3 regions of the Limosilactobacillus ingluviei str. Autruche 4 genome follow, and region 1 is predicted to be linked to each of the others. Evidence: predicted binding sites of a transcription regulator. Region 1 holds the regulator's gene; each other region holds the start of a gene.

Region 1 (4,613 bases):
TTTCGGCAATTTGACGAACTGGTGCTTCTAAGGCTGCCTTTACGATCTTAACCCCAGTTTGCTCGTCACCCGTCGTTTCGGCTTCAACCTTTTCCAAGGCTGGGATAACGTTTACCAAGGCCGTCCCACCACCAGGAACGAACCCTTCTTGCACAGCGGCCCGCGTAGCGTTCAGGGCATCTTCGATCCGGTACTTGCGTTCCTTCAATTCCGTTTCCGTAGCGGCACCGACCTTAACAACGGCAACCCCACCGGCTAACTTCGCTAACCGTTCTTGGAGCTTTTCTTTGTCAAAGTCAGAGGAAGTTTCGGCAATGGCCTTCTTGATTTGTTCAACCCGGTCAGCAATTGCGGCCTTGTCCCCGGCCCCGTCAACGATCGTCGTGTTGTCCTTAGTAACCGTTACCTTGTTGGCTGAACCAAGTTGGTCAATCGTCGCGTCCTTTAATTGCATCCCTAAGTCATCAGAGATCACCGTCCCACCGGTCAAGACTGCGATGTCTTCCAGTTGGGCCTTGCGCCGGTCACCAAAGCCTGGCGCCTTTACCGCTACCACGTTAAAGGTTCCCCGAATCTTGTTGAGAACCAAGGTTGGCAAGGCTTCACCCGTAATGTCATCGGCGATGATCAACAGGGCCCGACCTTCTTGCACAACGGATTGGAGCAGTGGCAAGATGTCTTGGATGTTGGCAATCTTCTTGTCCGTGATCAGGACGTATGGGTTGTCCAGGTTAGCTTCCATCTTGTCGTTGTCAGTAACCATGTATTGGGACATGTACCCGCGGTCAAAGCTCATCCCTTCAACCACGTCCACGCTGGTGTCCACCCCACGGGAGTCTTCAATCGTGATAACCCCGTCGTTACCAACCTTTTCCATTGCGTCCGCAATCAATTGGCCTACTTCTGGGTTTGCAGCAGAGATCGAAGCGATTTGTGCAATGTCATCCTTGGTCTTGACATCGTGACTCATCGTCTTCAATTCAGCCACGGCTGCGGCCGTAGCCTTTTCGATCCCGCGCCGGATGCCAACTGGGTTCGCCCCGGCCGTCACGTTCTTCATCCCTTCGTTGACGATCGCTTGGGTCAGGACCGTCGCCGTGGTCGTCCCGTCCCCGGCAATGTCGTTAGTCTTGGAAGCAACTTCAGAAACCAGCTTGGCCCCCATGTTTTCAAAGTGATCTTCCAATTCGATGTTCTTGGCAATCGTCACCCCGTCGTTAGTAATCGTTGGGGAGCCGTAGCTTTGTTCTAAGACCACGTTGCGGCCCTTTGGTCCAATCGTCGTCTTAACCGTGTCAGCTAACTTGTCAACCCCGCGCAACATTGCCCGACGTGCATCTTCAGCAAACTTCAATTCCTTTGCCATTCTTATTTCACCTCAAATTAATTTCAAACTTAATCAATTGGCCAACTTAATCGTGGCGGTTAATCAATCACGGCCACCAGGTCTTTTTCGTGAACGACCAGGTACTTTCCCCCGTCGTATTCAACTTCCCGGCCGGCGTACTTATCAAAGAGGACCTTATCGCCTTCCTTAACGCTTACGGCAACGTGTTGACCATTGTCCAAGGTCCGCCCTTCACCGACAGCAACAACCTTCCCCGTCGTAGGCTTGTCCTTGGCGTTGGAAGCTAACACAATGCCCCCAACCGTCTTTTCTTCTTCTTCAGCTTTCAGAACTACGCGATCTCCTAATGGCTTTAACACGTTAATCCCTCCATATAATAATTCTAGTTTCCGTAATTTTAGCACTCCTGGTTGAGGAGTGTTAGCACTCAACCTCGTTCAGTGCTAATTACATTTTCTACTATAACACGGTTCAGTCAGATTGCAACCAAAAAGTTTGACCTTTTTTGACGTATTGGCCGAGCGATTGGTAGAGCGCCGTTGGCATCGGTATCAAAAAAGCTGCCCCAGCTCAGCTGGAACAGCGCTAACGAACCCAAGCCACACCCGCTTGGGAAAAGCGGCGAACTAATCTTGCCCCTTGTTGCTTTCAATAAAGTAAATCAAGGTTTGCAATTCATTCGTCAAATCAATATTTTGGACTTGGACATCCTTGGGAACTGACAACCGGACTGGAGTAAAGTTTAAGATCCCGTGAACCCCCGCTTCAACGAGTTCATCCGTCACGGCCTGGGATTTTTCCCCGGGCACGGTTAAAATGACCGCGTCAATTTGTTGTTCTTTAATCTGCTTCTTTAATTCAGACGCCGGATAAACCGGAATCCCACTCTTGATCGTATTCGCCAATTCCGGCTTCGGATCAAAGGCCGCGCTGATCCGTAAGTTGGTGCTTTGGTGGAAATTGTAATTCATCAAGGCACTCCCCAGGCTCCCGACCCCGACTAAGGCGACACTGGTCAGCTTGTCTTGGTTCAAGATCCCCCGGAAAAACTTTAACAGGCTCTCGACATCATAGCCGTAGCCCCGCTTCCCTAATTCACCAAAGTAAGAGAAGTCCCGGCGAATCGTGGCAGAGTCAACTTGGACTGCCTCTGATAATTCAGTCGATGACACCCGCTTCTTATTGGCATTCAAGAGCACGTTCAAGTAACGGTAATAGACCGGCAGTCGCTTGGCTGTCGCCCGCGGAATTTTCCGAGATGGCATGTTCACATTCCCTCCTCAACTAAAAATTTATGGTTCTTGTGAATTTAGCATACAACTTATTCTAGCAATTCCCGGCTCCTTTGTGAACCTAATTGCAAGAAAAGTTATGGTTGGTTGGCAAAAAAGCATGGTAAAATTTGGATTGACTGAAGATAAGAACGGATAGAAAGATAGGTTTTGACAAAATGCTTGTATTGCAAACCCACGACGTCTTGCGCCGGTTTGGGGCGGACGTTTTATTTCACAATATCAACTTACAAATCAATGATCAGGCCCGGGTCGCCTTGGTCGGCCGCAACGGGGCAGGGAAGACGACCTTGCTCAAGATCCTGGCCCAAATTACCGAACCCGATGAAGGGACCCTGGCCGTCGGCAAAAACGTCACGATCGGTTACTTAGCCCAGGATCAAGGCCTCGACAGTCAAAATACGATTTGGGCCGAATTAGACGGCGTCTTTGCGCCGCTTCACGCGATGGAAAAGCGGCTGCACGCTTTAGAAGAACAGCTGGCCAGCGTGGATGCCACCAGTCCGGCCTACCAAGAAATTCTCAGCGAATATGATCGCTTGCAAACCAGCTTTAAAAAGCAGGACGGCTTTGCCATTGATTCCAAAATTCGCGGGGTCTTAACCGGCTTTGGCTTTAGCGAAGCCATGTATGAGATGCCGGTCAATTCGCTCTCCGGAGGGCAAAAGACCAAGTTGGCCCTGGCCAAAATCCTGCTCCAAGCCCCCAACTTGTTGATCCTCGACGAACCAACCAACCACCTTGACATGGGGGTTTTGAGCTGGTTGGAAGACTACTTAAAGGGGTATGCCGGGGCCTTATTAATCGTGTCGCACGACCGCTACTTCTTAGACAAGGTCGTTAATGAAGTCTATGACCTGGATAACAAAACGTTGACCCACTACACCGGGAACTACACTGCTTTTATGCACCATAAGGCCGACAAGCTCAAAGCTGAACTAAAGCACTACGAACAACAGCAAAAAAAGATTGCCGCCTTAGAAGACTTTGTCAACCGCAACATTGTCCGCGCTTCGACAACCAAGCGCGCCCAAGCCCGGCGCAAGCAGCTGGAAAAAATGGACCGCTTAACCCGCCCGGTCAGCGATGACCGCTCCATTCACTTCTCCTTTACCTACGGTGAACCAAGCGGCAACGACGTGTTAACGGTGCAAGATTTAAAAATCGGCTACCACGACCAGCCCTTAGCCGGCCCCTTCTCCTTTACTGAAACCAAGGGCCAGCGAATCGGCATCATCGGCCCCAACGGGATCGGCAAATCCACGCTGCTCAAGACCCTCTTGCATAAACTACCGGCCATCAGCGGGGAGATTAAGTTTGGGGTCGGCCTGCAAATCGGCTACTACGACCAGGAGCAACAACAACTGCACCCGGAAAAGACCGTCCTCGATGAAGTGTGGGATGACCATCCAGAAGTCCCCGAAACCGAAATTCGCTCCTTGCTGGGGAGTTTCTTATTCGTGGGCGATGACGTTTTTAAGCTGGTCAAGGACTTATCGGGGGGACAAAAGGCCCGCTTGGAATTAACCAAGCTCTCCTTTGAACCGATCAACTACTTGATTCTCGATGAACCGACCAACCACTTGGACATCGACAGTCGGGAAGTCTTGGAAACGGCGATTAATGAGTTCCCGGGGACCGTGCTGTTTATCTCCCATGACCGGTACTTTATCAACCAAGTGGCCACCGACGTCTTGGCGGTAACCAAGGATCAGATGACGGCGTACGAAGGCAACTACGACGACTACCTTGCGGCCTTAGCCAAGCAAGCGGCCAGCCAGCCGGCCACCGCAAACCCGACGACCACCAGCGCGCCATCGGCAAAGCAACAATCCTACCAACAAAGCAAGGAAACCCAACGGGCCCGCCGCAAGCTCCAACGCCAAGCCGATCAATTGGAACAAACGATGACGGACTTGAGCGAACAACAAGCTGCGATTGAAGCAGAGATGAGCAAGCCCGACATTGCCACC
Region 2 (4,613 bases), on a different contig from region 1:
CTTTAGTCTTGGTCTTACTGCCTAACGCCGGTTCCTTTGGCTTTGGGTACGCCTCGTTAGCGGCCCTTTGGTTTGGGGCCATCGCCGTCCTTTTTATGGACCTTTCCTCAAACGTTTGCATGCAACCCTTCAAGATGATCATCGGGGACATGGTCAACGAAGAGCAAAAAGACTTTGCCTGGTCCTGGCAACAAATTTTCTCTAACATGGGTGGGATTTTAGCCACCTTAATGCCCTTTATCATGACCGGGCTCGGCGTTGCCAACACGGCCAAAAAGGGGGCTTTGCCCAACTCTGTGATTTGGACTTTCTACCTGGGGGCAGCCGTCTTATTATTAACCAGCCTCTTTACGGTCGCGAAGGTCCGGGAATACAACCCCCAAGACTACGCTCGCTATCACGGGGTTGACGTAGCGGCCAACCAAGAAAAGTTAAGCTTCATGGCCTTATTGAAGTCAGCCCCGCAAGCCTTCTGGCAAATTTCACTGGTGCAAATGTTCTGTTGGTTCGCCTTCCAATACTTATGGACTTACGGGACCGGAGCCATCGCCCAAAACGTTTGGCACGTCACTGATCCATCCACTGCCAGCTACCAAGCAGCCGGAAACTGGTTTGGGGTCTTATCAGCGGTCCAAGCCATTGCGGCCGTCTTGTGGGGAATGGTCTTGGCCAAGACGAAGCCGAACCAACGGAAGTTCATGTACCGGACTGGTTTGATCTTAGGGGGGCTGGGCTTTGTCTCCGTCTTCTTTATTCACACGAAACTTCTGTTGATCTTATCATTCTGCTTAATCGGAATCGGCTGGATTTCAATGAACTCAATTCCGTTTGCCCTTTTGACGACTGCTTTGGCCGGCAAGCATGAAGGGGCCTACCTGGGCTTGTTTAACTGCAGCATTTGCCTGCCGCAAATCATTGCGTCGGTAGCCAGCTTTGCCATCTTCCCATTGATTGGCAAGTCAATGCCCGGGATGTTGCTGCTCGCGGGGATTGTCTTAGCTTGTGGCGCCTTATTTGTCGGCCGCATTAAGGAACAACCAACCGCCTAAGCTCACGCGACTATTGTTGGAGCGATGACAAAACAGAGGCTGGGAGAAAACTGTGTTTTCTCCCAGCCTCTGTTTGATTTTTCGAATATTACACAGATCACGTGGGAAATAACCGCAAGCCTGGTGGATAAGTACGAACGAAGAACGACGCGTACCGCGTCAACCTTCGTCCTAGCTTATCCATACGGCTTGCCGAGAAGGTTATTTCCCACTCCCTTTTTGTCGGATTGAAACGGGGTTAGTAAATCCCGTCGTAAGCCTTTTGGTATAAGGCCACCACTTCTTCTTTGGTCCCCTTGCGTGGGTTGGAGAAGGCATTTCCGTCCTTTAAGGCATTTTCGGCCATTAATTCAAAGTCTGCTGGTTTTGCCCCAATTTCTTTAATCGAAGCCGGAATCCCTACGGCCTTGCACATTTCCCGCATTCCTTCGATCGCCAGGTGGGCCGCTTCAAAGGTCGTTTTGCCGGTCGTGTCATAACCCATGATTTGCGCTAATTCAGCAAAGCGATCTGGGCAGGCAATCAAGTTGTACTCTTCGACCGTCGTCAACAGCAAGGCACAGCAAATGCCGTGTGGCGCATCATACTGGCCGCCCAGTTGGTGGGCCATCGCGTGAACGTAACCCAGGTTGGCGTTGTTAAAGGCCATCCCAGCCAACATTTCGGCTTCCACCATCTTGGTCCGGGCGGCCACGTTTTGTCCATTGGCCACCGCCTTAGGCAGAGCATCTTGAATCAATTGAATGGCTTCCTTACACTGACTGTCCGTAATTGGGTTGTGATCAACCGAAACATATGGTTCGATCGCTTGCACGAAGGCGTCCATCCCCGTGGCTGCGGTAATGGCTTGGGGAATCCCCAACATCAACATCGGATCGTTAAAGGAAACCAACGGAATGTTCCGCCAGGAAACTACCACAAACTTCAGGTGGGTTTCTTCATTGCTGATCACGGCGTGACGGGTTAATTCGGAGCCGGTCCCGGCGGTCGTATTAACGGCCATCAGTGGTGGCAGGGGCTTGCTTAAGGTTTCAATCCCGGCCAACTTGGTAATGTCATCGCCGTTGGTCAGAATAATCCCGATCCCCTTCCCACAGTCATGGGAGGAGCCCCCACCAACTGTGATGATCGAATCACAATCTTGGGCTAAGTACAGTTCCTTACCGGCCTTGATGTTGCGAATCTTCGGGTTTGGTTCCACTCCATCAAAGACCACGTAGTCAACCCCAGCTGCTTCCAAGGAAGCCAAGGTTTGCGCCACCGGCCCATTGGCCAACTTGGTCAAGCCCTTTTCGGTAACCACCAAAACCTTGGTCATGTTTAACATCTTGGCCCGCTCCCCGATCTTGGCGATGACCCCTGGCCCAAAGAAATTAACACTTGGCATTAAGAAATCAAATTGACGTTCCATTTTTTCACCCTCCAATTTTTCGGAAACGTTTTCATCGATCATTTTGTGCTTTTGATCACGAAAAAGCAAGGGAATATCTTTACGCATTTTAAAAAACGGCCCCCATTCCTTGGCGCCGTTGCGTTCACGAAATTGAACTAATTTGTGATAATTGTCTTTTTTGCTAATTTTTTACGTTTCCCCTTATTTATGGTAAGGCAAGCCATTGATAATCGTAAAGGCCCGGTAAACCTGCTCACTTAAGACGACCCGCATCAGTTGGTGGGGCAGGGTGAAGCGCCCAAACGAAATTTGCTGGTTGGCCCGTTGCAGCACCGCTGGGCTCAACCCCAAGGACCCCCCAATCACAAAGGTAATGTCGCTGTTGCCATAGGTGGCTAATTGATTCAGTTCTGCCGCAAAATCTTCTGACGTCCGTTCCTTACCCTTAATGGCCAAGGCATAGACGTACTCTTTCTCCTTGATTTTAGCCAGGATCCGGGCCCCCTCTTTTTCCATCACCGCCGCCATTTGTGCGGGACTTAAATTTTCGGGTGCTTTTTCATCTGGGACTTCGACCACCTCAAATTTGCAATACCGGCCCAGCCGCTTCGCGTATTCGGCGATCGCCGCCCGATAAAACTTTTCTTTGATTTTGCCAACCCCGATAATCTTAATGTTCATAACTTCCTCCTTTTCAACAGGTTATCCACAACTTATCCCCAAATTAGGGCCGATAGTTCCGAATCATTTTCCTTGAAACCTTTTTCATTCATCTGTTCCACGCAGAGTTATCCACAGTTGTCCACACCAACAACCGTTCGCCCCTGCTGCTCTTAACCCGCGTCATGACTAGGTTTCGAGTTCTTTAGTTCCTTTTTTATCCACTTATCCACGAATTTTCCGCCACGTTGTGGATAACTTTTTTCACCGTACTAAGCCAGTTTTAGCGCCATTCACAGCTTGTGGATAAGTCTGGGGATAAGTTCTCCACACCCCAGGGCTTTTGCCGCGCGCCCCTGGCGCAAAAAAACGCATGGCCGATCTGTTGGGATCCCTTCCATGCGCCCTATGTTCCGGTTAATTCGTTAATTTCGCCGTTGTGGTCCGTAATTGACCATCCCGATAGTAACTGATCTTGACGGTGTCGCCAACCTTAGCCTTGTACAGTTGGGTCTTTAAGGCCCCAACGTTGGCCACCTTGTGGTCATTAATCGCGACGACCACATCGTATTGTTGGAGCCCGGCGGCCGCGGCCGTCCCGCCATTTTCCGTTTCCATTACCACGACCCCGGTCGTTACCTTGGTTGGCAATTTCAGGACTGATTGACGTTGGGTCGGTTCCACCCGGCTTAAATTCAGGGCACTGACCCCCAGTGACGGCCGCTCAATCTTCCCGTTTTTCACCAGCTGGTTGATGATGGTCACTACTTCATTGCTTGGAATTGAAAAGCCGATCCCTTCCACACTGGTCCCGGAGCCATCCGACGACAACTTCATCGAGTTGATCCCGATCACCTGCCCAGCCATGTTCACCAATGGCCCCCCGGAATTGCCGGAGTTAATGGCCGCATCGGTTTGGATAACGTTGGTCGTGACCGCGTTGCTGGAGGCTTTCACGGCCCGGTTCGTGGCTGAAATGATCCCCTTGGTAACCGTGTTGGCATACTTGGTCCCCATCGGTGAACCGACCGCTAAAACATCCTGACCGTCCTGCAGCTGACTGGAATTACCGAAGCTGGCTACGGTTGTCACGTTGGCCGCATTAATCTTTAAAACCGCTAAATCCGTCGTGGCGTCCTTGCCGACCAAGCTGGCACTGACCTTCTTACCGTTGCTTAACATCACCTTAATTTGCTTGGCCCCGGCGACGACGTGGTTGTTGGTCACCACATAAGCGGCTTGCCCGCTCTTTTTATAGATGACCCCGGATCCTTCGCTGGCTTCCGTTAAGCTGTCTTGCTTGGTTGCACTGCTCTGATTAAACAAGTCGAGGGTCTGACCGCCCCCGGCTGATTCATACGTAATAATCGAAGCCACCGCGTCTTTGACCTTAGCGTAGGCCTTCGTAGCTTGCGTGCTGGCCGGGGCCGCATTCTCTTTGACCTTGGCGCTGCCGCTCTGGTTTGACCCGGTTGGTACTTGGGTACTGGTATTTTCCCGCCAGGCTTGCC
Region 3 (4,613 bases), on a different contig from region 1:
CGCGGATTCAATCAGAGTCCGTAGTAAGATGGTCGTTAATGACGACTAAGTGGGATGGTACCGCGCGGCAGCGCTCCTATAATGACAATGGTCATGATAGGAGCGCTTTTTGTTTTTCCGCCGGTCCCCAGGAATTGAGCCCAGAACACTCCATCACATATTTGCTAATCTTTCCGCTCACCAGAGCCACATATCCCGGCGCGGCTTTCTTAGTAGGACTGGCTGCGATCTTTGATGACATATTTTATTTACACTTAGCTTTTATGGAGGTAATGATAATGACTCAATTAAATGCCAAACAAACCGAATTTGCCAACGCGCTGTACCAAGCTTACGCCAAGAACGAACCGTTAACCGAAAGTGATTGGACAGGGGTGGTGACTGACGATGACACGGCCTATGCCGTCCAAGACCAGGTTATGCAACTTAAGGGGCAACCAGTTGCGGGTTACAAAGTATCGTTGACCAGCAAGCAGACCCAAGACATGTTTGACGCGGATTCGCCGCTGTATGGTCAGCAAGTGGCTGAACGGTTCTTAACGGCGCCGGCCGACGTTAACTTGGCGGACTTAAATGAACCCTTAGTGGAAGTTGAACTCGCCTTCCGGGCAAAAGAAGATTTACATAGCAATGATTCCCTGGACGATCTTTTACATAAGGTAACGGTGGCAGGCGCGTTAGAAGTGCCGGATGCCCGCTTTAAGGATTGGTTCCCGAGCCTGGGCAAGTACAATGTGATGTCCGATTGTGCCGTTGGGGGCCTGGTGGTGTTAGGAACGGAAAAAGATGCCGACTTGGTCTTTAGTGATGTTGCGGCGGCCGCAACGGTCAATGCCACGCTGGTTAAGGATGGCAAAGAATTGGCCAGTGGGACCTCAGCCGAAGTGCTCGGCAACCCACTGGAATCCTTAAAGTGGCTGGTCACCAAGTTGGAAGCCCAAGGCAAGGGCTTTAAGGCGGGCCAAGTCGTTTCTTCGGGGACCTTTGTCTTGCCGCCTCACCTGACCGCCGGAAAGTGGGAAGTGCACTTTGACCACGAATTGGGTGACGTGGTCGTAAATGCTAAGTAGGTAAAAGAGATGCGAATTGCAGTTGCCGGCGTGGGCGGGATGGGCACCCGCTTTGCGCTGAAGTTAGCTCAGGCAGGCAATGACGTCACGTTGGTAGAAACGTGGTCCGTGCGGCTGAAGGCCCTGAAAACCCAGGGGTTGCAAGCTAAGCTGGACGGGCAAGAAGTAACCATGCAGTTGCCGGCCTATGCCCCTGATGAAGTCCCAGCGACCCCAGGCTTTGACCTGGTCTTGTTTTTGACCAAGAGTATGCAACTAGCTGCCTTGGCCAGGACCCTACAACCCCTGTATGGTCCACAAACCTACGTCTTATGCCTGATGAACGGGATTGGCCACGAGCAAACCCTGGGTAAGTACGTTCCCCAAGAACGCTTACTGTTAGGCAATACGATGTGGACAGCTCAAATGGCGCGGCCCGACCACGTCTTATTGCAAGATGATGGGTCGTGTGAACTGGGCAGTCTGACGGCGGACCCTACTCAGGCCCAGATGGCCCAAACGGTCGTGGACGTGTTCACCCAAGCCGGCTTAAAGCCCCGCTTGCTTGATGACCCTCGCTATTCCGTCTTTCGCAAGGGATGTGTCAATGGGACCCTCAATACCTTGTGCACCCTCTTAGAATGTAATGTGGCGGAGTTTGGGCAAACCACCCCGGCCCATGCCTTGGTGGAAGCAATTGTCAAAGAGTTTGCGGCTGTCGGAGCCAAGCAAGGCTTACACTTGGATGTCGCAGAGGCGGTCGCACACGTGGAATCATGCTACACTGTGATTGGTGAGCATTATCCCTCGATGTATCAGGACCTGGTGGTCAACAACCGGCCAACGGAAATTGACTACATTAACGGCTACGTAGCCCGGCACGGGCAGGCAGCGGGCGTGGCGACCCCGTATTGTCAGTTGTTAACGGCGCAAGTGCACGTTAAAGAGCAGTTGCGTCACGCCCACAATGATCAATAAGCGAGCGACTTTGGCTGCCGGCGACCAACCTAAGGCGGCCAAGTAAGGGGCAGACCATTTGATGTACCAACCATCGGTACTTGCCCTAACTTTTTTCCAAATTCGAGCTATTAAGAAAAGGAGCGCAGTCCTGCGGGGCGGCGCTCCTTTTGTCAGTGAGGTTATTTTTCTTGGTAGGCGCGACTGTAAGCGTCGGTAGCGCGCATCGCGTCCGCAACATCGGCAGGCGTAACTTTAAATGGCATCCGGTCCATCGTATCGCCAGTGGCACAAGCCAATTCCCCGACTTTTAGCAAATTGGCTTCACTCGGGTCATCGATCCCGACGGCTTTAAAAGTGGTGGGCAGCCCGAGCGCCAACATTAACTTGAGGTACTTTTCAAAGCGGGTTTGGTCCGCTCCTTCCAACATTAATTGGGTCAGGGTCCCGAAGGCCACCTTTTCGCCGTGGGTCATTTCGTGGATCCGCCCAGTCAACGCGCTTAGGCCATTGTGGATGGCATGGGCGGCCGATAAACCGCCACTTTCGAAGCCGACGCCGCTCATCAAGGTGTTGGCTTCGACGATCTTTTCCACGGCCTGACTGATGGTCTGGTTGGCGACCGCACTCAGGGCCATTTCACCGTAGGCAAAGAGGGTTGCTTCACACCGTTCAGCGATGGCAAGGCCGACTTGGGTTTGTTGGGCATCAAGCATCGTTTTGCCCGCTGCTTGGTGCACCGCTTGGGCTTCCATATTGGTCGCCAAGGCATCGGCAATTCCGGACGCGAAGTAGCGGGCGGGAGCCTGGGCGATGACCTTGGTGTCGACTAAGACCAGGTCTGGGTTATGGCTGTAGAAGCGGTAGTTGGCAAAGGAGCCATCCTCGTGATAGATCACGGAAAGCCGTGAACATGGGGCATCGGTGGAGGCTAAGGTTGGCAGGATCGCCACCTTGCAGCCGAGGTTGTCGGCGATCGCCTTAGCGCTGTCAAGGGTCTTTCCGCCGCCCAGACCGACAATTACGTTGGCTTTAAATTTTTGTCCGATGGCCGTAATTCGGTTGATTTCGGCCTCTGAGGCTTCCCCTTGGAATTCAACTTCTTGGAGGGTAAAGCCCTGGCCCTTTAAATAAGTGAAGAATTGAGCACCTAACAAGTCAAAGACGGTCTGCCCACCCATTACCAAGAGGCGGTCACCGAGTTGGTGTAGGTACGGTGCGCTTTGAAAGAGCACGTCGCTACCTTGCACATAGGTCGCCGGACTGGCGAAAACAGTTGTTGCCATGAAAAATTCCTCCTTAAATTAGCTGGCTGATTTACGCAACGGTAACATGAACTTTATTATACACTTATGTGAATTATTGCACAATATCAATTAAGATAAAGGCGCCACAGGGGCGCACCAAATTAGCGTTCCGATGGTAACAAAAATTGGGCTGGAATACATAGCCGAGGCTGGGGGCTGCGTGGTTCGGTTGCCAACCGGAAGGCCTGCTGCCCGATCTCGGTTAGGTGATTGTCAATCGTGGGCAAATTCAGCAGGCGGCCAGCGAGCTGATTTTCTTGTCCGATCAACTGGGGAGCGGGCTGGTGGGCCGCCGCAAAGGCCGCTTGCAAACCGGCCGCGGGCGCATCGCCATTGGTGAAGAGCGCTTGGGGCCAGTTGCCTTGTGCCAACAAGCGGGTCCCGATTTGGTAGCCATCTTGGTAGGTTAACACATCGGTCACCACCAGGGGCGCTTTGGTGGTGGGCCAAAGCGTTCGATAGGCGGCCAGCGCAGCCGCAGTGGTCGCAGACTGGTCAGCGGGGCGGGCAAACAAAAAACCAATTTGGTGGATCCCGCCTTGCTTTAACCATTGCAGGGCGGCTAAGTACCCCGCTTGGCGATCCGGGTAAACCGCGGCCAAAGGTAAGTCACCCGGGTCTTCACAAACCACCACTGGTCCCCAGCTTTGGCGCTCGGTCAGATATTGTAAACTTGCTTCGTGGGAAGCGAAGATCAGGCCATCAAATAACTTGCGTTTGAGTTGGGTCAGATATTTGGTTTCAACAGCGACATCGTAACGTGAGGGCAAGAGACTGATTTGGTAGGCCGAAGAAAAAGCCGCCGTTAAAATTCCATGGACTAACTGATTGAAATAGGGATGGTTCATGTGGGGCAAAACAACCCCGATCGTAAAAGTCTTGCCCTGACTGAGGTCTTGGGCGACCCCGTTTGGGACGTAATTTAGGTCTGCAATGGCGGCTTCAATTTTGGCTTGGGCGGTCTCAGACACGTAACCGTGGTGATTTAAAGCGCGCGAAACGGTGGCGACCGAGTAGCCACTGCGCTGAGCCACGTCTTTGATGTTAGCCATTAACTCACTTCCTTTAAAGCTGGGTGGGTAAACAGGGCATGGGCTACACCGTCGTCGTCATTTGACTTGGTAACGAAGGCGGCTTGAGCTTGGACGACGGGAGTGGCGTTTTCCATCACGATTGGCAGACCAACACTCTCTAACATTGGCAGGTCATTTTGTCCGTCGCCAAAGGCCGCGGCAGCGCTAGCACTGAGCTTTTTTTGCCGTAAGATGAATTGGACCCCGTGGGCTTTCTGGGCGTTACG

What was found. The regulator Rex, encoded in region 1, represses fermentation and respiration genes when NADH is low (regulators of the CRP and FNR family bind a similar motif). The targets are predictions, from matches to a motif close to TTGTGAANTANTTCACAA.
Region 2: a site for Rex is predicted at 2,504-2,521, ahead of BN54_RS05875 (iron-containing alcohol dehydrogenase). Genes of this name have one in related genera too.
Region 3: a site for Rex is predicted at 3,359-3,376, ahead of BN54_RS07915 (glycerol dehydrogenase). Genes of this name have one in related genera too.

The regions. Positions count from the first base shown of each region.
Region 1 covers NZ_HE997173.1:1,108,021-1,112,633, forward strand. The annotation lists gene groL (chaperonin GroEL) at 1-1,366, opposite strand, end outside; gene groES (co-chaperone GroES) at 1,426-1,707, opposite strand; gene BN54_RS05460 (redox-sensing transcriptional repressor Rex) at 1,975-2,613, opposite strand; gene BN54_RS05465 (ABC-F family ATP-binding cassette domain-containing protein) at 2,799-4,613, shown strand, end outside.
Region 2 covers NZ_HE997174.1:23,276-27,888, forward strand. The annotation lists gene BN54_RS05870 (SLC45 family MFS transporter) at 1-1,049, shown strand, start outside; gene BN54_RS05875 (iron-containing alcohol dehydrogenase) at 1,288-2,460, opposite strand; gene rlmH (23S rRNA (pseudouridine(1915)-N(3))-methyltransferase RlmH) at 2,644-3,123, opposite strand; gene BN54_RS05885 (S1C family serine protease) at 3,520-4,613, opposite strand, start outside.
Region 3 covers NZ_HE997175.1:124,390-129,002, forward strand. The annotation lists gene BN54_RS07905 (2-keto-4-pentenoate hydratase) at 279-1,070, shown strand; gene BN54_RS07910 (2-dehydropantoate 2-reductase) at 1,080-2,027, shown strand; gene BN54_RS07915 (glycerol dehydrogenase) at 2,189-3,292, opposite strand; gene BN54_RS07920 (LacI family DNA-binding transcriptional regulator) at 3,415-4,365, opposite strand; gene BN54_RS07925 (Cof-type HAD-IIB family hydrolase) at 4,365-4,613, opposite strand, start outside.